DNA from 2 places in the Mesorhizobium sp. CCNWLY176 genome. Region 1 is predicted to be linked to the other one. Evidence: riboswitches for the same ligand, from Rfam matches in the RefSeq annotation. Region 1 holds a riboswitch; the other holds the start of a gene.
What was found. A riboswitch is a leader RNA that binds a small molecule or an ion and turns the genes downstream of it on or off. The one in region 1 is predicted to bind thiamine pyrophosphate.
Positions count from the first base shown of each region.

Region 2: linked by a shared signal. The riboswitch ahead of thiC (phosphomethylpyrimidine synthase ThiC) and the one ahead of thiB (thiamine ABC transporter substrate binding subunit) in region 1 are both predicted to bind thiamine pyrophosphate.

Region 1 is NZ_JBBBDZ010000005.1:177,524-189,276, reverse strand. It holds gene WBQ96_RS10605 (hypothetical protein) at 1-313, shown strand, start outside; gene WBQ96_RS10600 (ABC-F family ATP-binding cassette domain-containing protein) at 809-2,623, opposite strand; gene WBQ96_RS10595 (thiamine diphosphokinase) at 2,630-3,274, opposite strand; TPP riboswitch at 3,381-3,504, shown strand; gene thiB (thiamine ABC transporter substrate binding subunit) at 3,549-4,550, shown strand; gene thiP (thiamine/thiamine pyrophosphate ABC transporter permease) at 4,813-6,432, shown strand; gene thiQ (thiamine ABC transporter ATP-binding protein) at 6,429-7,160, shown strand; gene WBQ96_RS10575 (M48 family metalloprotease) at 7,348-8,829, shown strand; gene WBQ96_RS10570 (RNA polymerase factor sigma-32) at 9,005-9,865, opposite strand; gene WBQ96_RS10565 (acyl-CoA dehydrogenase) at 10,013-11,753, shown strand, end outside.
Region 2 is NZ_JBBBDZ010000004.1:282,686-294,438, reverse strand. It holds gene WBQ96_RS09060 (L-aspartate oxidase) at 1-1,246, opposite strand, end outside; gene nadA (quinolinate synthase NadA) at 1,243-2,217, opposite strand; gene WBQ96_RS09050 (NUDIX hydrolase) at 2,285-3,232, opposite strand; gene WBQ96_RS09045 (hydroxymethylpyrimidine/phosphomethylpyrimidine kinase) at 3,436-4,191, opposite strand; gene WBQ96_RS09040 (thiamine phosphate synthase) at 4,182-4,787, opposite strand; gene WBQ96_RS09035 (thiazole synthase) at 4,784-5,557, opposite strand; gene thiS (sulfur carrier protein ThiS) at 5,561-5,758, opposite strand; gene thiO (glycine oxidase ThiO) at 5,742-6,731, opposite strand; gene thiC (phosphomethylpyrimidine synthase ThiC) at 6,728-8,560, opposite strand; TPP riboswitch at 8,680-8,796, opposite strand; gene WBQ96_RS09015 (hypothetical protein) at 9,325-9,519, shown strand; gene WBQ96_RS09010 (carbohydrate ABC transporter permease) at 9,545-10,426, opposite strand; gene WBQ96_RS09005 (carbohydrate ABC transporter permease) at 10,423-11,313, opposite strand; gene WBQ96_RS09000 (extracellular solute-binding protein) at 11,390-11,753, opposite strand, start outside.

The DNA.
Region 1 (11,753 bases):
GCCCGACGGCTTCGAGGGCGGCGGCATCGAAAACATCCTGCGCGTGTCGATGAAGGGATCTGAACAGGAAGCCGGCAGCCCGCTGATCGGCATTCCGGCCAAGATCGCCGACGGCTTCTTCCTCGTCGCGCTCAACGACGGCAAGCAGGAGATGGACGCCAACATGGCCCTGCTGCGCCGCCAGAGCTGGATCGACGTGCCGATTGTCTACAAATCCGGCCGCCGCGCCCTGTTCACCATGGAAAAGGGCATTCCCGGCCAGAAGGCCTTCGACGAGGCGATGAAAGCCTGGGACGCTGCCCGCAGCGGGTGATTGGGTTATCCTGAATAGGGATGGAGCAAAGGTCGCGGGGGCTTCTTCTCCCCGCGAACAGCAAGGCAATCGCGTATAAACTGCGATCACGCCGCCTTATGAAGCACCCCCACCCTAACCCTCCCCACAAGGGGGAGGGAATTTTGCGGCTGCCATGCCGCACGACACCATCAATGATTGGCGCCTCGCTCAGGCGTAACCAGATCCCCCTCCCCCTTGTGGGGAGGGGTTAGGGGTGGGGGTGTTCATACACGATCGCCCTGCCGTTTACGGGAAGAAGGCGTGCCGCATACAATCGCGGCGTCGCAGGGGCACAGCGCTCCTCGATGAAACGCCTCCCGGCCCTCCGCTAGGGCTCTTCGGCCCTTCGGGCGTTCGATGCCCTTTGAAACGTCCACTGGACGTTTCAATCTGCTTCGCAGACCGGGCTCTCACCGTTCGTCGCTTCAATCGACAAATCGTTGTCGATTGATCGGCCTTGCGGCCGACCGCTCCTCACCCCTCCAACTCTTCCCTCAGCATCTCGAGCTCAAGCCATTCCTCTTCCATCGAAACCAGCGTCGCGCGCTCCTTGTCGAGGGCGGCGATGGTTTTCTGGAACCCCTTCGGGTCGCGTTCGTAGAAGGCAGGATCGGCGATGTTGTTTTCCAGCGTCGAGATTGAGGCAGACACCGCAGCCATCTTTCCCGGCAGGCTTTCCAGCGCGAATTTCTGCTTGAAGGACAGTTTCTTCGCCGGTCCCTTCGGCGCTTCCGGCGTGCTCTCGGCGCGCGGTGCATCGCCGGCCTGCTTCTGCACGGCACGGCGATCGTTCAGCCGCGTGCCGCCGCGCTGGGCCAGCATATCGGCATAGCCGCCGGCATATTCGATCCAGCGCCCCTCGCCGTCCGGCGCGATGATGCTGGTGACGGTGCGGTCGAGGAAGTCGCGATCGTGGCTGACGAGGATGACGGTGCCGGCAAAACCGGCGACGAGTTCCTGCAGCAGTTCCAGCGTTTCCATGTCGAGATCGTTGGTCGGCTCGTCCAGCACCAGAAGGTTGGACGGACGCGCCAGTACCCGCGCCAATATAAGCCGCGCCCGCTCGCCGCCGGAAAGCTCGCGCACCGGCGTGCGCGCCTGCTCCGGCTTGAACAGGAAGTCTTTCATGTAGGAGACGACGTGGCGCTCCTCGCCATTGATGACGAGGTTGTCGCCGCGCCCGTCGGTGAGATAATGCCCAAGCGTTTCCTGCGGATCGACCGCCTCGCGCTTCTGGTCGAGGGTGGCAATCTCCAGATTGGTGCCGAGCCGCACCGAACCGGAATCCGGCTTCAGCTCTCCGGTCAGCATCTTCAGCAGCGTCGTCTTGCCGGCGCCGTTCGGCCCGACAAGGCCGATGCGGTCGCCGCGCTGAATGCGCGTCGAAAAACCCTTGACCACACTGAGGTCGCCAAAGCTCTTCTCGATGTTCTTGGCCTCGATGACCAGCTTGCCGGATTCTGCGGCATCGCTCGCCACCATGGTCGCGACACCCTCCGCACCCTTGTGGCCACGAAAGCGCTGGCGCATGGTCTGGAGCTCGCCCAGCCGGCGCATGTTGCGCTTGCGCCGCGCCGTCACGCCATAGCGCAGCCAGTGCTCCTCGCGCACGATCTGGCGGCCAAGCTTATGCTGTTCGCGCTCTTCTTCCTCGAGGATGGTGTCGCGCCATTCCTCGAAATGCGCGAACCCCTTGTCCAGCTTGCGCGTCTGGCCGCGATCGAGCCAGACCGTGGCGCGCGATACGCGCTCGAGAAAGCGCCGGTCGTGCGAAATGACGACCAGCGCCGAGGACGAGCGGTTGAGCTCGTCTTCCAGCCATTCGATCACCTGCAGGTCGAGATGGTTGGTCGGCTCGTCGAGCAGCAGGATGTCGGGCTCCGGCGCCATCACGCGGGCCAGAGCCGCACGCCGCGCTTCGCCGCCGGAAAGATCGTCGGGGCGCTCCTCGCCGGTCAGGCCGAGATGCTCCATCAGGTAGGTGGCGCGGTAGGGATCATCAGCCGGCCCAAGACCGGCCTCGACATAGGCGCGGACAGTCGCAAAACCTTCCATGTCGGGCATCTGCGGCAGATAGCGGATGGTCGCGGAAGGCTGGCGGAACACCTCGCCGTCCTGCGGCTCGATCAGGCCGGCAGCGATCTTGAGCAGCGTCGACTTGCCTGAGCCGTTGCGGCCGACCAGCGCGATACGCTCGCCCGCCGAGGCCGACAGGGCGGCACCGTCGAGCAGCGGCGTGCCGCCAAAGGTCAGCCGGATACCGTCGAGATTGAGAAGCGGTGGCGCCATGTCTTTTCAGTGTTCCGGAAGAGGATAAGGATGGGCGAGCAGCAGCGCGCGGCCACGTTCGAGCGTGATGCGCAGGCTGCCGCGCACCTCGTTGGAGAGCGTCAGCGAGGAGCCGAAGGCGACCTCGACATTGTCGAGCGGCCACTTCGCGCCCTGTTCGGTGAGGCCCGAAAGCTCGGAAAAGCCGAGCACCGAAAACAGCGTGCCGTCGGCATAGTCGAAATCGGTCGTGCCCGGCAGTAGCGGGTGACCTTCCTGCGCGCCGCTGGTCAGCATCGTCTGCGTGCCTTGCTCGGCCAACCTCAGAGCCAGCGCCAGGTGCAGGAAGGCATGGTCGGCCCGCGGGCCGCCGAAGGCGCCAGCCAGCACCAGCGAAGTCGCGCCACGCTTGAGCGCTGCCGCGATCGCCAGCTCGCCGTCGGTATTATCCTTTTCCGCCGGAAAGGTCTCGCGCGGGATCGCGGCGTAGCTTTCGGGCAGGTTTTCGGGCACCGAGTCGAAATCACCGACCCATAGCTCCGGCGTCACGCCAAGCATCGCCGCATGGCCGATGCCGGCATCGGCCGCGATGATGCGGCTGCCTTCGAGTTGCGCGTCGATGCGGGGCGTCCGGACGAGTTCGCCGCCAAGCAGGATAAAAAATCGGCTCATGGTGGCTCGCCTCTATCACGCCGCGCGGCCATACGGGAAGCCGCCAATGCGCCGCGCAGCCCGAAACTACCGCTTGCGCGCCTCTTCGCTTGGTCCTATGTCTGATCCCGCTCTAACGGGGTGCCGGACACGATTTTTCGTGAGCCGGCTGAGAGGCAAAGGGGAAACCCGGCCAACCCGCTGAACCTGATCCGGTTTGTACCGGCGGAGGGATTAGATGCTTCGGACGCCCGGCGCTTCAAATTCCCTTTCAACGCATATGAAGGAGGCGCCGATGCGCACGCTGCTATTCTCGCTTGTTTCCACTCTTGCCGTGGCTGCCGCCCTGCCGGCGCTCGCCGCTGAAAAACTTACCGTCTACACCTATGAGAGCTTCACCGCCGAATGGGGCCCGGGCCCGCAGGTGGAAAAGGCCTTCGAGGCTGAGTGCGGCTGCGATGTCGAGTTCGTCTCGGTGGCCGACGGGGTGGCGCTGCTCAACCGCGTCAAGCTGGAAGGCGCTTCGACCAAGGCCGACGTCGTGCTCGGCCTCGACACCAACCTCACCGCCGAGGCCAAGGCCACTGGGCTGTTTTCGCCATCCGGCATCGATCTCGCCAGCATCAAGGTGCCGGGCGGCTGGACGGACGACACCTTCGTGCCCTTCGACTACGGCTATTTCGCCGTCGTCTACGACACCGAGAAACTCAAGAACCCGCCGAAAAGCCTGAAGGAACTGGTCGAGGGCGACCCGTCCGAAAAAATCGCCATACAGGACCCACGCACCTCGACGCCGGGCCTCGGCCTGCTGCTCTGGGTCAAGGCGGTCTATGGCGACAAGGCGCCGGAAGCCTGGGCCAAGCTGAAGAACCGCGTGCTGACGGTGACGCCGGGCTGGAGCGAGGCCTACGGCCTGTTCACCAAGGGCGAAGCGCCGATGGTGCTGTCCTACACCACCTCGCCGGCCTACCACATGATCGCCGAAAGCAGCGAAAAGTATCAGGCGGCCGCCTTCGAGGAGGGCCACTATCTGCAGGTCGAGGTCGCCGGCATCACCACCACCGGCGCGAAGAACCCGCTGGCCAAGAAATTCATGGAATTCATGACGGGTCCCGGCTTCCAGGACGCCATTCCCGAAACCAACTGGATGTTCCCCGCCGGCAAGACCGACAAGCCGCTCAACCCCGCCTTCGACAAGCTCGTAAAGCCGGCCAAGTCCTTGCAGATCAGCGCCGAAGACGTGGCAGCCAACCGCAAGGCCTGGGTGGACGAGTGGTTGGGGGTTATGAGCAAGTAATACTCAAAGAATGATCGGAAGATGAGCGCTCTACGTTGCCCCCCTCTGGCCTGCCGGCCATCTCCCCCACAAGTGGGGAGATCAGCTGGCCGCTTGGCTTTCGCCAATCGTCAGCGTAGCAGAAAAAGCGGAACATCGAAGCTGCTGATCTCCCCACCTGTGGGGGAGATGGCCGGCAGGCCAGAGGGGGGCAACGTAGAACACAAATCTCGACAAGCATCTCCTGTTGCCAGATCAACGGCGCGCTCGGCGTAAACACAGGATGCACCCCGCCCACCCCGCAGACTCGCGCATCACCGCCGGCATCATCGCCCTCGCCGCGATAGCCATCCTCATCGGCGGGGCATTCCTCGGCCTGATCCTCGAAGGCGCGCGCGATACGTCCGGCGCCGTCGCCGCCTTCGATTCCTACCTCTTCCGCGTCGCCCGCTTTACGCTGTGGCAGGCGCTTCTTTCGACCGCGCTCTCCATCATCCCCGCGATCTTCGTCGCGCGCGCCCTCTCCCGGCATCCAACATTTCCCGGTCGCAACCTGATCCTGCGCCTGTTCGCCGTGCCGCTGGCGTTGCCGGCCATCGTCGTGGCGCTTGGCGTTCTCGCTCTCTATGGCCGCGCCGGCTATTTCTCCGGCCTGTTCTCGACCATCGGCGGCGGCGATTGGCCCGGCATCTACGGCCTGTCGGGCATTCTGGTCGCGCATGTCTTCTTCAACCTGCCGCTGGCGACGCGTCTCTTTCTGGAAGCCCTGAACACGGTGCCGGCAGACCAGTGGCGGCTGGCAAGCCAGCTCGGCATGGGCGCAAGGCCGGCTTTCCGCCTGATCGAATGGCCGGCCTTGCGGGCCAGCCTGCCGGGGATCGCGGGTCTGGTGTTCATGCTGTGCATCACATCCTTCACCATCGTGCTGACGCTGGGCGGCGGCCCGCGCGCCACCACGCTGGAAGTCGCGATCTACCAGTCGCTGCGCTTCGACTTCGATCCCGCCCGCGCGGTAGCGCTGACGCTCTTGCAGATCGCGCTCACCATGGCCGTCGTCTTCGCGCTGATGCGGCTTGGCGCAAACACCACCGGCGACGCCAATTTGTCGGTGACGCAGCGCCGCTATATCTCTGCCGGTTGCGGCGAAACCGCCCTCAACGCGATCCTTCTCATCGCAGCACTCGCCTTCGTCGCCGGGCCGATGCTGGCGACCGTGCTTGCCGGACTCGATGCCGATCTTTTCCGCCTCGCTGGCGAAAGCACGGTGCGGCAGGCGACGATCACCAGCCTCGTGCTGGCAACGCTTTCCGCCTGCCTGTCGGCGATGCTGGCGCTGTCGCTGATCATGGCGCGACGCGCGCTGGCGCTGCGGCGCGGGGCCGGCGAAAAGACCTTCCTGGAGCGCATGACCGACACCGGCGCCGGCTTCGTGCTGGTGGTGCCGCCCATCGTCATCGGCGCTGGTTGGTTCGTGCTGCTGCGCCACACCGGCGATGTCTTCACTGTTGCGCCGATCATGGTCGTCACCGTCAATGCGGTGATGGCGATGCCCTTCGCCATACGCGCCATACGCCCGGCCTATGACGCCGCCAGCGAGCGGCACGAGCGCCTCTGCGCCCAGCTTGGCATCAGCGGGTGGAATCGCCTGAAACTGGTCGACTGGCCCGTTTTGCGCCGGCCGCTCTCCACCGCCTTTGCCTTCGCCACGGCGCTGTCGCTTGGCGATCTCGGCGTCATCGCGCTGTTCGGCAGCGATTCCGTGCAGACGCTGCCCTATCTTCTGCTCGCCCGCATGGGCAGCTATCGTACCGCCGACGCCGCCGGGCTCGCCCTGATGCTCGGCCTTCTCTGCCTCGTGCTGATGCTCGTCGCCGACCGGCTCGGAAAGGATGCTTCGCAATGACCGACAGGACAGGCGCCGGCATCAGGCTGGACAAGGTCGCCTTCAGCTATGGCGAGACAGGCGTCGATTTCGACCTTGCGATCGAGCCGGCCGCGATCACCACGGTGATGGGGCCAAGCGGCGCCGGCAAATCGACCTTGCTCAATTTGATAGCCGGCTTCGAATTGCCACGCTCGGGCCGCGTGCTGATCGGGGGCATCGACGTGACCGCTACGCCGCCGTCAGACCGGCCGGTCTCCATGGTATTCCAGGAGAACAATCTCTTCGCCCATCTGACGGTCGAGCAGAATGTCGGCCTCGGCCGTTCGCCGGCCCTGCGCCTCACGGAAACTGACCGTGCCGCCATAGCCGAAGCGCTTGACCGCACTGGCCTTGGCGACAAGCCAAAACGCCTGCCGCGCGAGCTTTCCGGCGGCGAACGCCAGCGCGTCGCGCTGGCCCGCGTGCTGGTGCGTGACCGTCCGGTGCTGCTTCTCGACGAGCCTTTTGCTTCCCTTGGGCCCGCCTTGCGCGAAGACATGGTCGATCTGGTTAAGGCGCTTCAGGCCGAACGCGGCATGACTGTGGTTTTCGTGACACATCAACCCGAGGATGCTCGCAGAATCGGCGGAAACATGGTGTTTCTCGACCGAGGAACGGTGGCAGCAACGGGTGAAACCGTTACATTCTTCACCAAAGATGGACCTGCGGCGTTCCGGGACTATATTGGTTTTGATGCTGGCGCGTAGCGATTCGACTGAATCGCCCGGAAGCGGACATAATTTGCGGCCAGAGCAGTTTCAGGGGCTTATCCGCATTCTTGTTTTGCCAGGAAGAGTATGGCTAGGTCCGCGTAACACTGGGCTGCCGTTGATGGCAGTCATTGCCCGACGAAAGGAAGCCGTTCTGTCGACCTGCCGGATCACAGCCAGAGAGATGCTCTCGCCGGTGCGCCCTGCAGCGCGCTTCGGCTTTGCCGTGGCTTTTCTGGCGCTGTTGGCCGGCTGCCAGGCGCTGACCGGCGACAACATCACGGAATCTGCTTTCCGCCCGTCCGACAACCCGGTCACCGTCGACAGCGTTTCGCGCAACAACCGGCTGGCCGAGCTCGCCAAGAGCCAGCATCCGCGCATTCTGGCGACCTATGGCGGCGAATATTCCGATCCGAAGCTCGAGCGCATGGTCGCCAAGGTCGTCGGCAGCCTGACCACGGTTTCGGCCAACCCGACCCAGACCTATCGCATCACCATCCTCAATTCGCCCAACGTCAACGCCTTCGCGCTGCCCGGCGGCTATCTCTATGTGACGCGCGGGCTTCTGGCGCTCGCCAACGATTCCTCCGAGCTTGCCGCCGTCATCGCCCATGAAATGGGCCATGTGACCGCCAATCACGGACTTCAGCGCCAGCAGAAGGAAGCCGAGGAGGTTCTGGCCAACAAGGTCGTCACCGACGTTCTCGGCGAAAGCCAGACAGCCAAGGTGGCGCTGATCCGCGGCAAGCTCCGGCTCGCCCAGTTCTCGCGCAACCAGGAGCTGGAAGCTGACGCCATCGGCATCAAGGCGATTGGACAGGCCGGCTTCGATCCCTATGCCGCCGGCCGCTTCCTGCAATCCATGGCCGCCTACAGCGATTTTCGCTCGATCAGCGGCGCGACCGATCCAAGCCTCGACTTCCTGGCCAGCCATCCCAACACGCCGCAGCGCATCGAACTGGCGCAGCGCCATGCCCGCCTGATCGGCCCTCCCGGCACCGGGGTCAAGGATCGCGATTCCTTCCTTGCCGGCATCGACGGACTTTTGTTCGGCGACACGCCGGAAGAAGGCTATGTGCGCGGCAACACGTTCATGCATCCGCGTCTTGGCGTGTCGTTCTCGGTCCCCGCAGGCTTTGCCATCGACAATACGGCAGCAGCCGTCACCGCGACCGGCCCCGGCGACATGGCAATCCGCTTCGACGGCGTGACCATCGAGCCGAAAATGTCGCTGACCGACTATCTGCGCAGCGGCTGGGTTGCCGGACTGGTGGATTCAAGCGTGCGCACCGAGACCATCAACGGCAATGAGGCGGCAGTCGCCCAGGCGCGGGCCGACGGCTGGCAATTCGACGTCACCGTCATCCGCGCCAACGGCCAGGTCTATCGCCTGCTGACGGCAGCACCGCTGGCCGGCAATTCGCTCGACGCCGTGGCGCGATCGGTCGGTGGCAGTTTCCATGTCCTGAGCGAGGCGGAAAAGGCAGCGCTCAAGCCACTGCGCATCCGCGTCGTTACCGTCAAGCCCGGGCAGACAATGGGCACGCTGGCTGCCGGCATGATCGGCGTCGACCGCAAGCTCGACCTGTTCAGGGTGCTCAACGGCCTTGCGCCCGGCGCCACCGTGTCGGCCGGCGACAAGGTGAAGATCGTTTCGGATCGGTGAATGAAGCCGCCGCTTCCTTCTCCCCTTGTGGGAGAAGGTGGATTGGCGCGCAGCGCCAAGACGGATGAGGGGTGCTGGAAGAAACTCCAGCGTCTGCACTCCGTCCAACACCCCTCATCCGCCTTCACTGCGTTCAGGCACCTTCTCCCACAAGGGGAGAAGGAGGAGCGTCGCCTCAAGCGCTCAGAAACGCCGGGCTTTCCTTGACGAGCGCAACCCTCAGCTTCTGCAGCGCGCGGCTTTCGATCTGCCGCACGCGCTCCTTGGAGATGCCAAGCGTTTCGCCGAGCGATTCCAGCGTTGCGCCCTCGTCCTGAAGCCGGCGCTCCTCGATGATGCGCAGCTCGCGCTCGTTCAACACATGGAGCGCATTCTTCAGCCAGCCAGAGCGCCGTTCATCGTCGATCGCCTCCCCGACGACTTCATCTGGTAGGGGATCGTCGGAGACGAGGAAATCCATGCGGTCGGCCGAGCCGCCGCCATCATCGACCAGGGGAGCGTTGAGCGAGGTATCCGGACCGGAAAGCCGCGAATCCATCATCGCGACATCGGATTCCGAAACGCCAAGTGCGGTGGAAATCTCCTTGTAGAGCGCCTCTCCCGAAAGCATTCCCGGGCCTTGCGCCAGCTTGGCGCGCAGCCGGCGCAGGTTGAAGAACAGCGCCTTCTGCGTCGAACTGGTGCCGCCGCGCACGATCGACCAGTTGCGCAGGATGTAGTCCTGCATCGAGGCCCGTATCCACCAGGTCGCATAGGTCGAGAAACGCACGTCACGGTCCGGCTCGAACCGCGCTGCGGCTTCGAGAAGGCCGACATGGCCCTCCTGGATCAGATCGCCGATGGGAAGGCCGAAATAGCGGAATTTCGTCGCCATCGAGATGACGAGGCGCATATGGGCGGTGGTGATGCGGTGCATCGCCGCCTGGTCGCGGTGGTCGCGCCACCGCAGCGCAAGTTCGTGCTCTTCGCCACGCTCGAGATAGGGCGCCTTCATGGCCGCCCGGATCATGGTTCGCCTTGCTTTGTCTTCAATCATCCGGGCACTCCCAAACTCCGGCGCAATTGCTCTATACTCGAGGCTTCCGACCCGGGGGTGGACATTAGACGGGGATGGTCGGGGAGGGTTGAAGTCGCCGCACATCGCCCTACAGGCCTTGAAACGTCTCGCGCGAAGGATTGTTCCATGATCTCCGTCGACCGCACCGATCTTGCTTTCCAGCTTTTCGACGCCCTGCCGACCGCCAGCCTGGCGGCGCTGCCGCGCTTTGCCGATTACGACCGGACCGCCATGGAGGAAGTGCTGGACACCGCCGAGCGCATCGCCATGGACCACTTCCTGCCGCATGCGGCAGCACTCGATCTCGACGAACCGCGCTTCGAAAACGGTAAGGTGGCGATGGACCCGCGCGTGGGGCAGGCTTTGGCAGCCTATCGCGAGGCCGGCTTCTTCGGCGCGGGCTTCGATCTGGAATGGGGCGGCGCGCAGATGCCGGAAACCCTGCGCAGCGCCGCAAGCTTCATCTTCTCGATGGCCAATGTCAGCACCGCCGCCTATCCGTTCCTGACGGTCGGGGCAGCGCACCTCATCGCGGCCTTCGGCTCGGACGACCAGAAGGAACGCTTCCTGAAACCGATGATCGAGGGGCGCTTCTTCGGCACCATGTGCCTGTCGGAGCCGCAGGCGGGTTCTTCCCTCTCCGACATCACCACCAAGGCAGAACCGGACAAGGACAGCTATCTCCTGCATGGCCAGAAGATGTGGATTTCCGGCGGCGACCAGGAAATCTCGGAAAACATCATCCATCTGGTTCTGGCGCGGCTTCCCGACAGCCCTCCCGGCGTGAAGGGCATATCGCTGTTCATCGTGCCGAAATACCTGCTCAGGAAGGACGGCAAGCGGGGCAAAAGGAACGGCGTCGAGCTTGCCGGGCTGAACCACAAGATGGGCTATCGCGGCACGACGAATGCAGCGCTCAATCTCGGCGAAAAGACGCCCTGCCGCGGCTATCTGGTCGGCGAGGCCAATCGCGGCCTGACCTACATGTTCCACATGATGAACGAAGCCCGCATCGGTGTCGGCCTCGGGGCAGCAGCCCTTGGCGCCGCCGGCTACCGCGCTTCGCTGGTCTACGCCAGGGACCGCCCGCAGGGCCGCCATCCCGGCCACAAGGACGCGTCGAGCGCCCAGGTGCCGATCATCGAGCACGCCGATGTCAGGCGCCTGCTGCTCGCCCAGAAGGCCGCTGTGGAGGGCGCGCTGGCGCTGCTGCTCTACACAGCCTTTCTGGTCGATGCGACGAAGGCGGCACCGAATGCCGAAACCCGCCACGAAACCGAATTGCTGCTCGATCTGCTGACGCCGATTGCCAAATCATGGCCGTCGGAATTCTGCCTCGAGGCCAACAAGCATGCGATACAGGTGCTCGGCGGCTACGGCTATACGCGCGATTATCCGGTCGAGCGCCTCTACCGCGACAACCGGCTGAATGCCATCCACGAAGGCACGCATGGCATTCAGGGCCTCGACCTGCTCGGCCGCAAGGTGATGCAGGACAACGGCGCCGGCATCAAGACGCTGGCCACCCGGATCATGGCCGACGTGACGCAGGCGCACGCCTTCGAAAACCTCGCCGCCCACGCCGAGGATCTTGCCGCTCATCTCGGCGAGGCGGTCGCCACGACCGGCAAACTTGCCGGCAGGGCCGCCAGCGCCCCCGAAAGCGGCCTTGCCAACGCGACGCTCTATCTCGACATGATGGGCCATGTCGTGGTCGCGTGGATGTGGCTGCGCCAGGCGCTCACCGCCTCGCGCAAGCTGAGGACCGACGGGGCCAACACGGACTTCCTCGAAGGCAAGCTTGCCGCCTGCCGCTACTTCTTCGCCTACGAACTGCCCAAGGCCCGCACCCAGCGCGCGCTGCTCG
Region 2 (11,753 bases), on a different contig from region 1:
AAGACGGGTCGGGTCGTGGTGGTATGCGCGCGGGGATTGGTGGCCGGCAGGAGTAGGATGTCGTCTCAGCTACGCTCGCAGCAACCCACCCGGCCATTACCACCGCTTCCGTCAGCGAATTGCTGGCGAGGCGGTTGGCGCCATGCAATCCAGTCGCGGCAACTTCGCCACATGCCCACAGGCCGGTGATGGAACTGCGGCCAGCTTCGTCGACGGCGATGCCGCCCATATGATAATGCGCTGCGGGCCGCACCGGAATTGGCTCCAACGCCGGGTCCAGTCCCATCTCACGGCAGAAGCCGGCTATTGCCGGGAAGCGGGCGGCGAAATTCGCACCGGGCTTTTCGCGTGCATCCAGAAAGACGCGGTGGCCCTTGGCGAGATGGCGAAAGACTCCGCGAGCCACGGCATCGCGCGTCGCCAGTTCGCTGCCCGGCAAATCCCTTAGGAAACGGAAGCCATTCTCATCGTTCAGCACTGCGCCTTCGCCGCGCACCGCCTCGCTGATAAGCCGCATTGGCCGAGTCGGGCTGTCCAAAGCGGTCGGATGAAACTGGATGAATTCGAGATCGGAAAGTTCAGCACCAGCCCGCGCAGCCAGTGCCAGCCCCTGGCCGAAGCTGCCGAGTGGATTGGTAGTGTCATGAAACAACCCGCCGACGCCGCCGGTGGCAAGAACGACCCTTCCCGTCAAAAGCGCGATGTCGCCAGTTGCTCCAGCGGCGAGCACGCCGGCCATCGCATTGTCTTCGGTCAACAGTCGACGCGCTTCCAAGCCTTCGAGAACCGTGATCGACGGTGTGCGACGGACGGCGGCAGCAAGCGCGCGAACCAGTTCCGAGCCGGTGGCATCGCCTGCCGCATGAACAATGCGGCGGTGTGAATGAGCGGCCTCGAGACCGAGCCGCATCGTCCCGGATGGCGTTCGGTCGAAGGCGACGCCAAGGCGCTCAAGCGCTTCGATCGCTGCCGGTGCCGCCTCGACAATTCGCTTCGTTGTTGCTGCGTCGCAGAGCCCGTCGCCGGCGGCCAGTGTATCGGCAAGGTGGAGTGCCGGGCTGTCGTCGGCGCCGAGGCTTGCCGCCAACCCGCCCTGGGCGAGTACGCTGGATGCCTCCGCGCCGAGAGGCGCCTTGGTGAGCAGTACGACCGGCTCGGGCGCCAGTGCCAGCGCCGTCATCATGCCGGCAATACCGCCACCGATGACAATCGGCCGGCCGGAAAGATCGTGAGCGTCCGTGATCATACCGCCAGCATGCGCTCGACGGCGAGCCGCGCACGAACTGCTACACTGGCATCGATCGTCACGGCGTGACGATTTTTTTCCAGCGCAGTGCGGATGTTGCTGAGCGTGATGCGCTTCATATGCGGGCACAGATTGCAGGGGCGGATGAAATCGACATCTGGATGGTCGACGGCGACATTGTCGCTCATCGAGCACTCGGTAATCAGCACGACCCGCGCCGGTTTTTTCTGCCCGACATAATCTGACATGGCCGCGGTGGAGCCGGCAAAGTCGGCTTCCGCGACAACCTCCGGCGGGCACTCGGGATGGGCGAGCACGGTGATGCCGGGGTGAGCCTCGCGCAGCTCGCGGATGTCGGCCGGCGTAAAGCGCTCATGCACTTCGCAATGGCCCTTCCAGGCGATGATCTCGACGTCCGTCTGGGCGGCGATGTTCTGCGCCAGATATTCGTCGGGCAGCATGAGCACGCGCGGCACGCCAAGCGATTCGACCACGGCCTTCGCATTGCCGGACGTGCAGCATATGTCGGATTCGGCCTTCACCGCAGCCGAGGTGTTGACATAAGTGACCACGGGCACGCCGGGATAGCGCTGGCGCAGCAGGCGAATGTCCTCGGGCGTAATCGAGTCGGCCAGCGAACAGCCGGCCGCCATATCGGGGATCAGCACCGTCTTGCCCGGATTGAGCAGCTTGGCCGTCTCGGCCATGAAATGCACGCCGGCAAGAACAATCACGTCGGCCTCGACCGTCATGGCCTTGCGGGCCAGCGCCAGACTGTCGCCGACGATGTCGGCGACGCAATGGAAGATTTCCGGGGTCTGATAATTATGCGCCAGGATGACGGCATTGCGCTCGCGCTTGAGCGCAATGATAGCGTCTATGTCGTCCGAAAAGACCGGCCATTCCATCGGCGGAATGACCCGCTGAACCCGGTCGTAGAGCGAGGCTGAGGTAAGCGACATGCCGGACATTTTCCACCCTTATTATGCTCTAAGTGAGTATAAGATAGGCATATGCTTACCTTGAGCATAAGGATTGTCAAGTCCGCGAAAGGGGCAATTTTGTTCCTGCGACGGTTTGTTCCGCCAGCACGGCGTGACGAAAGCGAAACAGCTTGGCCGGACGCCCGCCGGTGTCGGAGGTCGTCTCGCCTGTCTCCTCGACAAGGTCCTGCTGTTCGATGAGGCGGCGGAAGTTCTGCTTGTGAACGAGCAGTCCGGCCAGCGCCTCGACGGCGCGTTGCAATTGCAACAACGTGAACACAGGCGGCATCAGTTCGAACACGACCGGACGGTATTTGATCTTGGTTCGCAGCCGCGCAATGCCGGTTGCGAGAATGCGCCTGTGGTCGGCGATCATCGACCGGCCGGCGATGAGTTGCGCGTTGCTGCTTTTGCGTCCGCGCAGCGCTTCCTCGACGAGAGCGGCCTCAAACAGTAGCTCGTAGCGCTGCAGAACGAATTCCTCGTTCCAGCCGCGATCGTCCAGGCCGAAGGCAATGCTCGCGCGCTGCCAGCGGTCGCGGCGTGTTTCCACATCGTCTGCTTCGTCGGCCCAAAGCCGGAGGCGGGGCGCCAGAACTTCGGACAGGATCGATGGCGGCCCGGCGCGGTGATCTTCCCATGGAAAATAATCGTACCAGCTGCGCCAGCCGGATTGTTTCGCACCGTCCGCCTGGTCCTCACGGGTCAGGCCGAGATAGCTGATCGAGATGACGCGCTGCGTGCGCTCGCCGCCGGTCCGGTCGCGGTCGGCAAAAGTATAGAGCTGCTCGATATAGCCGAGCGGATGGCCGGTCTGCTGTTCGACCCAGTCCCGCAGTCCCGATTGCAGCGAGCGGTGGCTGAGTTCGAACGGACCCGAGGGCAGGGCGCTGGCCTGCTGGATGGTCAGAACCGAAGGCTGGCCATTCGTGACGGCGACCAGAACGGCGATAAGGTCGGCGGCGATGGCGTGACGCTCGTGGGGTCTTTCGGTCTCTTTCATCGCCTGGCTGTCTTGTCCCGTCCTGATCTCCCAACCGCGGCCCAGATTCGCACTGATGGCCACCATGTTCGTATCCTTGGCAGTTTTTGACCTGCGTACCTACAAAAATCTGCCCGGGAATCGTTGCCCGTAAATGACGATGGGGAAGGCCGCTTCGGCTGCCATGACGAAGCGGTAAACGGGCTTGGGTCCGAACCTGTCGATCAGGCGAGCTGACGATAGCGGTCGAAGACGTAGCGTTTTGCGCTGCGAACGCAGTCTTCGAGCGCTTTGCCACGCGCCAGATGCGCGGCAATCGCGCTGGCGAGCATGCAGCCGGTCCCACGCATCTCTCCGGCCAGGCGGGGGGCGTCGAAGCGGATCGGGTTTTTACCGGGGCACAGCAGGATATCAGTCGAATTCGGCCCCGCGGAATGACCGCCCTTGATCAGTACGGCTCGCAAACCTGAATTGAGCAGTGAGCGGCCCTGATCGAACGCTTCCGACTCATCGCCGGCACGCAGCGTGCCGGCGAGAATGGCAAGCTCGGGCAAGTTCGGCGTGACGAGCCGGCAAAGCGGCATGAGGTCGGTTTTCATGGTGTCTATGGCTTCTTGCGCCAGAAGCAACCGTCCTGAGGAGGAAGCCAGAACAGGATCGAGAACCACCGGGACGGATGGGTGCTCCAACAATACGGAGGCGACGGCTTCGACGGTTCCCATCATGCCGAGCATTCCCACCTTGATTGCAGCGATTGTGTTGGACACCAGCGCGGCGCGCATCTGCGCAGCCACGAGATCGGGGGCAATGTATTCGATGTGGTCGACCGAGTGATGCATCTGGACGGTCACGGCGGTAACCGCAAGGCAGGTACGCAACCCGACCGCAGAAACCGCTTCAATATCGCGCGCGATGCCGGCGCCGCCTGAGGAATCGGAGCCGGCGACGATCAGGACATGCGGATCGCCTTTCAGCGCCATCGCGCGGTCGCCGCGATCCATTCGCGGGTGCGCGCCTCGGGATCAGAATTGCGCGTAATGTCGGTGACGACCGCGGCACTATCGGCGTCGTGAGCGAACGCCCCATCGATTCTCTCAATATTCAGGCCGCCGATAGCGACGAGTGGAAGGTCCCCAACGCGGGTCTTCCACTCGGCGATGCGGTCGAGCCCCTGCGGCGCCCATTTCATGGCTTTCAGGATCGTCGGATAGATCGGGCCGAGCGCGATATAGTCCGGGGCGGCGGCCAGCGCTGTTTCGAGTTCGATATTATCATGCGTACTCAGGCCGAACCTGATGCTCGCTCGCCTGATAGCCGCAAGGTTGGCGGTGGCTAGATCTTCCTGCCCGAGATGGACGAAATCGCAGCCTTCCTCGATCGCCAATTGCCAGTAGTCGTTGACGATGAGCTGGCACCCATGCCTTGCACAGATGGTTTTGGCGACACGAATTTCACGCCGCAGGGCAGGCTCTTCCATGTCCTTGATGCGGAGCTGTACGAGTTTGACGCCGAGTGGCACCAGCCGCTCGATCCAGCTGGCGCTGTCGACGATGAGATAGAAAGGATCGAGCTTCACGAGAATACGGCCTTGCCAATGAGGGGGGTCGAAGGAACGGCCATGTCGCGCGGTTCGAGCATGCCGGCGAGGAATGCAGCGCGCCCGGCCTCGATCGCCTTGGCGAAAGCGGTTGCCATGCCGATGGGATCGCCTGCCTTGGCCACAGCCGTATTGAGAAGCACGGCGTCGAAACCGAGCTCCATGACGGTTGCTGCGTGAGATGGCCGGCCGATGCCGGCGTCGACGATGAGCGGCGTATCGGGAAAATGACCCCGCAGGCTGCGCAAGGCCTCGACATTTTGTGGCCCGCGCGCCGAGCCGATAGGCGCGCACCATGGCATCAGGATTTTGCAGCCTGCTTCAAGTAGGCGCTCTGCTACTACGAGATCGTCCGTGGTGTAGGGAAATACTTGGAAGCCATCAGCGGCAAGGATACGCGCGGCTTCGACCAGGCCAAAAACGTCCGGCTGCAGCGTGTCGTGGTTGCCGATCACCTCGAGCTTGATCCAGTTGGTTGAAAAGACCTCACGCGCCATTTTTGCCGTGGTGACCGCCTCCTTGACCGAATGGCAGCCTGCGGTATTGGGAAGCACGCGAACGCCGAGCGACTGGATCAGCGACCAGAATTTTTCGCCTGTCCTGCCGCCTGCCGCCTCGCGCCGCAACGAGACGGTGACGATTTCCGCTCGCGAGGCTTTGATGGCGTCACCCAATATCGTGGGCGAAGGGTACTGTGCCGTGCCAAGCAGGAGCCGTGAGGACATTTCGGTTCCGTAAAGGGAAAGCATCGCTTAGCCTCCTTTCATAGGCGAAAGGATTTCGATGCGGTCGCCATCCGCCAGCCGGCAAAGTTGTCGTTCCGCTACCGGAACGACTTCGCCGTTACGGGCCGTCGCCAGCCAGTTCCCCGCGTAGTCGAGTTCAGCCATCAGCGCTGCCAGAGTGTCGGCCGCCACCTCCTGCACCTCGCCATTAATGACAAGCTTCATGGTTGCGCTCCGTTGTCGTGTTTTGGCTAAAGGCCAGGTCGGCGGCTTGCCGCGCCATGGCCGGTGCCAGCAGGAAGCCATGGCGATAAAGCCCGTTGATGTGGATGACGTCACCGTTGCGCGTCACGCGCGGCAGATTGTCGGGAAAGGCCGGGCGGATGCCGACCCCGCTCTCAACGATCTCGGCTTCCGCAAAAGCGGGATGGACGGTGTAGGCGGCGTTCAACAGTTCCATCATCGAGCGCGCCGTGATCGGCCCGGTGGCATCGCTTTCGATCATTGTCGCGCCGACCATGAAGCGGTGATCGTCACGCGGGACGACATAGACGGGAAAGCGCGGATGCAGCAGCCGGATGGGACGCGACAGCGAAACATCCGGCGTGTGAAGGATGAGCATTTCACCGCGCACGCCACGAAGTTGCGGATCGGCCTTTGCCCTTGCCACGCCTGTGCAGTCGATGGTGACGTCGAAACGCTTCGTCCACCCAGGTTCGCTTTCGACGAACGACACGCCTTTTCGCTCCAGCCTGTCGCGAAGCTCTGTGAGTGCCGCGCGCGGGTCGAGATGTGCTTCACGGACAAAATGCAGCGCCAGGCGATAACGACCGCCAAGATCGGGCTCCAGCGTGCTGATCTCTTCGTCGCCCAAAGTCTGGAAGCCGTTCGAGCGGGAGGCGAAGCGGGCCAATTCGCTGGTATCGCGGCCCGCAGCCACAACCAGCGTGCCGGCACGGGTGACATGGCCCGGCAAAACTGTTTCCCACCAGTCGGCGGCATCGAGGCCGAGATCCTGGACGATCTGCTCCGCGCTCTCGCGCTCACAGTCGGGTGCCAACATGCCGCCGGCGAACCACGATGCGGTGCGCGTCATGTCGCAGCGCGGGTCGACGACGGTAACGATCGCCCCCCGCATCGCAAACTCGTAGGCGGCAGTGAGGCCGGCAACGCCGGCCCCCTTGACCAGCGCTTTCATGGCACCGGCGCCGCTTCGACGGTAGGTTTTTCGGCTTCATCGACAGGCATATAGAGGTCGCCGCCCTGGCGATATTTCGCTGCCATCGCCGCCATGCCTTCCTTCTGCGCTTCAGCGCGGATGTCATGCGAGATGCGCATCGAACAGAATTTCGGCCCGCACATAGAGCAGAAATGCGCGACCTTGTGCGCCTCCTTGGGCAGCGTCTGGTCGTGGAAGGACCGCGCCGTCTCGGGATCGAGCGAGAGATTGAACTGGTCCTCCCAGCGGAACTCGAAACGCGCCCGCGACAAAGCATCGTCGCGGATCTTTGCCGCTGGATGCCCCTTGGCGAGATCGGCGGCGTGGGCTGCGATCTTGTAGGTGATGACGCCTGTCTTGACGTCGTCGCGATCGGGCAGGCCAAGATGTTCCTTCGGCGTGACATAGCAGAGCATCGCCGTGCCGAACCAGCCGATCATGGCTGCACCGATGCCGGAGGTGATGTGATCGTAGCCGGGCGCGATGTCGGTGGTGAGCGGTCCAAGCGTGTAAAAGGGGGCCTCGCCGCAGACGGCAAGCTGCTTGTCCATGTTCTCCTTGATCTTGTGCATCGGCACATGGCCGGGGCCCTCGATCATCACCTGGCAATCCTTCGCCCAGGCGATCTGCGTCAGTTCGCCAAGTGTCTCCAGTTCGGCGAATTGCGCGGCATCGTTGGCGTCGGCGATGGAGCCGGGGCGCAGGCCATCGCCGAGTGAAAAGGCGACGTCATATGCGCGGCAGATGTCGCAGATTTCCTCGAAATGCTCGTAGAGGAAGCTTTCCCTGTGGTGGTGAAGGCACCATTTGGCCATGATCGACCCGCCGCGGCTGACGATGCCGGTGACGCGATTGACGGTCAGCGGAATGTAGGGCAGCCGCACGCCGGCATGGATGGTGAAATAGTCGACCCCTTGCTCGGCCTGCTCGATCAGCGTGTCGCGGTAGACCTCCCAGGTCAGGTCTTCGGCGATGCCGCTCACCTTCTCCAGCGCCTGATAGAGCGGAACGGTGCCGATCGGCACGGGTGAATTGCGGATAATCCATTCGCGGATGTTGTGGATGTTGCGGCCGGTGGACAGGTCCATCACCGTGTCGGCACCCCAGCGGATCGCCCACACCATCTTTTCGACCTCCTCGGCCATGGACGAGGTAACGGCAGAATTGCCGATATTGGCGTTGATCTTGACCAGGAAATTGCGGCCGATGATCATCGGCTCGCTTTCCGGATGATTGATGTTGGAGGGGATGATCGCCCTACCGCGTGCAACCTCGTCGCGCACGAATTCCGGTGTGACATAGTCGGGGATCGCCGCTCCGAAACTTTCGCCGTCGCGCTCCAGAGCCGCATACGCCCTATCGCGTCCGAGATTCTCGCGAATGGCGACGAACTCCATTTCAGGGGTGATGATGCCGGCGCGGGCATAGGCAAGCTGGGTGACCGCACGGCCGCCCTTTGCCTTCAAAGGCTGGTTGCGCACCGGAAATTCCGGCGTCAGCCGATTTCCGGAAACAAAGCCGTTGTCTCCCGGTTTTATGACGCGGCCTTCGTAGCGCTCGACATCGCCACGCGCGACGATCCAGTCTTCGCGAAGGCGCGTAAGGCCTCCCTCGATATTGGTCGTAACACTCGCGTCGGTGTAGGGGCCGGAAGGGTCATAGACCGTCACTGGCGGTTCGCCCGCGCTCGGATGCACTGAAATTTCGCGCAGGGGAACACGCAGGTCGGGATGGATAACACCGGGTTTGTGGATCTTGCGAGACGCCGGCAGTTCGCCGACGGTCACGGTTGGGGTCAAGGCATTCATATGGACCTCCTTTGCTTGGTCGCATTGGAGACCCAGTCCTATGCCGAAAGGAGGATAGAGAGGCTTCGCCTGCCGAATCCGGGAATCTGCCCGGAATAATTCTGCTTGGGTCTGCGACCCGCGAAGCTTCCGCACCGTCCCTACGCCAGTATGAACTGGATCAGGTTCAACGGGTCACTGCGCTGCGAGAGCCAGCAGTATCTCAGCCCCTTGTCGGGACTCCCCTGGTGAGGCTCAAGGGTGGATGAATTTGCCGGGAGTTGTCAACCGCTGAATTGTTCTGCGTTGTGCAGTTCGGTGGACTGCACGCGGGCTGACGGCTTTGTTCAGAGGTTCTTAACCATACGTCCGGCATCTTTCTTCGAGCGCTGTGTATTGAGTGCGCATTTCAGCACCGGTCGACGGGCAATGTTCGTTGACTGGTGCTGATCGAAAGATCGGAACGATGAACTACGAATCCCCTTACGATTGGACCGGCACCAAGGTGCGCCGACATAGGCGCCTGCAGATCGCCGCATGGGTTTTGATTGCGATCGCAATATTGGGTGCAGTTCTCGCGGCTGGAATGCTGCTGTAAATCCTCCGAAAAGGAATGCGCTTCGAGCCGCCGGCTGAGCGCCATAACGATAGCAAATACTGATAAACTTTATCAGCAATCATTAAAATTCTAATCTTATCTTATTGATTTTGCTAATTTTTCGTTGAGCAGAATCACGCACGCTCCATGGGTGCCTCGCCTTTGAGGCGCTCTCTTGGAGCCCAATATGAAACAGCGCTTTGAACTTGTCCTGGAGCCAACCGATCTGTGGACCGTTTGGGACAACGAACTGGATGAGCCGGTTGTTTTCGCCGATCGGCTTCTTGCCGGGCTAAGCAAAGGCGAGGCCGAGGCCGCGCGTCAAATCCTTCTGGAGGTAAAAAAGAACCGGAAGAAGGAAAAGCCGGCCGACGCAGCCTGATCGACGCACGTCAGTAAGCCTTCCTTCAGCCCTTTACGCCGGAGCCGACGATGCTGTCGACGAAGAAGCGTTGCAGGAAGACGAACAGGACAAGCGGCGGAAGTACAGCAAGCGTCGCCCCGGCCATGACGAGGCCGGTGTTCATGGCGCCACGGTTGTAGCTCAGGAGCCGGCTCAGGCTGATGACGATCGGATACTGATCGCTGTTGCCCTGAAGCACGGTCAAAGGCCAGAGATAGCTGTTCCAGTGATAGACGAAGGCAAACAGCGCCAGTGCTGCGATTGCCGGGATCACGCTTGGGGCGACGATGCTGAAGAGAATGCGCAGTTCTGACGCGCCATCGACCCGTGCCGCATCGATCAGGTCGTCGGGAACGCCGGCAATGAACTGGCGCATCAGGAAGATGCCGAAAGCGTTGGCAAGGTTGGGCAGGATTACGCCGCCTAGACTCGCATTCAACCCGAGCGAACCGACGATCCGATAGAGCGGAATGAGGGTCACGATGGGCGGCAGGAACATCGTGGCGATCAGCAGTGCAAAGAGAAGGTTGCTGCCCCGAAAACGGTATTTGGCGAAGGCATAGCCTGCCATCAGGCTGGTCAGCAGGATGCCGGCGGTCGTCACCGAAGCAATGACGAGCGAATTCCACATCGAGCGGCCGACATTGATGACACCGGCAACCTTGTCATAGGCATCGAAGCTCGGGGAGCGCGGCAGCCAGACGGGTGGCACCTGCATGGTTTCGGCAGTCGTCTTGAAGCTTGAAAGCACCATCCAGACAAGCGGAAAGGCCGATGCGACGACCACGACCAGCATTAGCGTCGCAACAATCACGTCGCCGCCCGTAGGCCGCACCCTGCGGAAAATCAGCCCCCGCGTCGGCGCCTGATTGGTCGTGGCAGTCATTCTTCGTCCTTCCGTCTGGCAAAGGCGAACAGGGCGAAGATCACGATGATCAGCGACAGCATCAACGTTACCGCCATGGCAGACCCCAAGCCGCCTTGCGCGCGCTCGATGCCGACCCGGCGGATATGGTAGGTCAGCACATTGGTCGAGCCGACCGGACCGCCCTGGGTGATCAGCGCTACCGGCTCGAAAACCTGCACGGCATTGATGACGGCAATCACCGCGCTGAACAGCAGTGTGCGGCGTAGCAGCGGTAGGGTGATCGCATAAAACTGCTGATGGGGTTCGGCCCCGTCGATCCAGGCGGCTTCATAGAGGCTACGCGGGATCTGCGTCAGGCCTGCGATGACCAGCACGGTGAAATATCCGACCTGCTGCCAGACATTGAGGAAGACAATGGATATCAACGCCGTTCCAGGTGAGGAAAGCCATGGCTGGCCCCCAAGCCCAATCCAGCCAAGCATCTGGTTGAACGGGCCTTCGCTCGGCGAATAGAGCTTCGACCAGACGAGGGCTACCGCGATCATCGGCACCATATAGGTCGAGAACAGAACGGCGCGCAGGAAATTGCCGCCTGCAACATTGCGCTGGTAGACGAGCAGTCCGAGCCCGACGGAAAGCGGCAGGATCAGTATAACGGACAAGGCCGTGTAGATTGCCGTGTTGACGAAAGCGCCCTTGAAGTCGCGGCCGATCGAGGTCGGGCCGAAAATCTCAAGGAAATTGTCGAGCCCGACAAAGCGCGCGGTCTGGAATCCGGTCTGTGTCGACCAGTCCTGCAAAGACAGCCAGATTGTAAGCGCCATCGGCAGCAAGATGAATACGCCGATAAGGGCAACGGCCGGGGTGAGCATCACCCACACGGAGCCGCGATAGGAAGTAGTCATGAAGCTGCCTTGTAAATGCTGCGTAAATGCTGCGGGAGCCATCGGTAGACGGCTCCCGCTTGCCCGGGCCGACCGGTTATTTTGCGGCGCGTTCCAGGATGGAGACTGCGTCGGTCTGTGCGTTCGCCTGCGCATCCTTGGCTGAAACCTGGCCGTATTGCAGCGCCTCGATCGTCTGTTGCAGGGATTCGCTGAACTCCTGGCCGCCAAGCACCACCGGGAACGGCTTGGCGTCTGCCAGCACGCTGACATAGCCGGAGAGGAACTCGGAGCCGAGCTTGTCCTTGAACGCATCCACGTCGGAGGTGCGTGAGGGCAGGATACCCATCGACATCAGGATGTTGGCCATTGCCGATGAGCCGTTCGGTCCCGATTTCGCGCCGTTCAGCCAGGCAAGGAAATCCCAGGCCGCTTTCTGCTCGGCCTCGCCGGCACCGGCA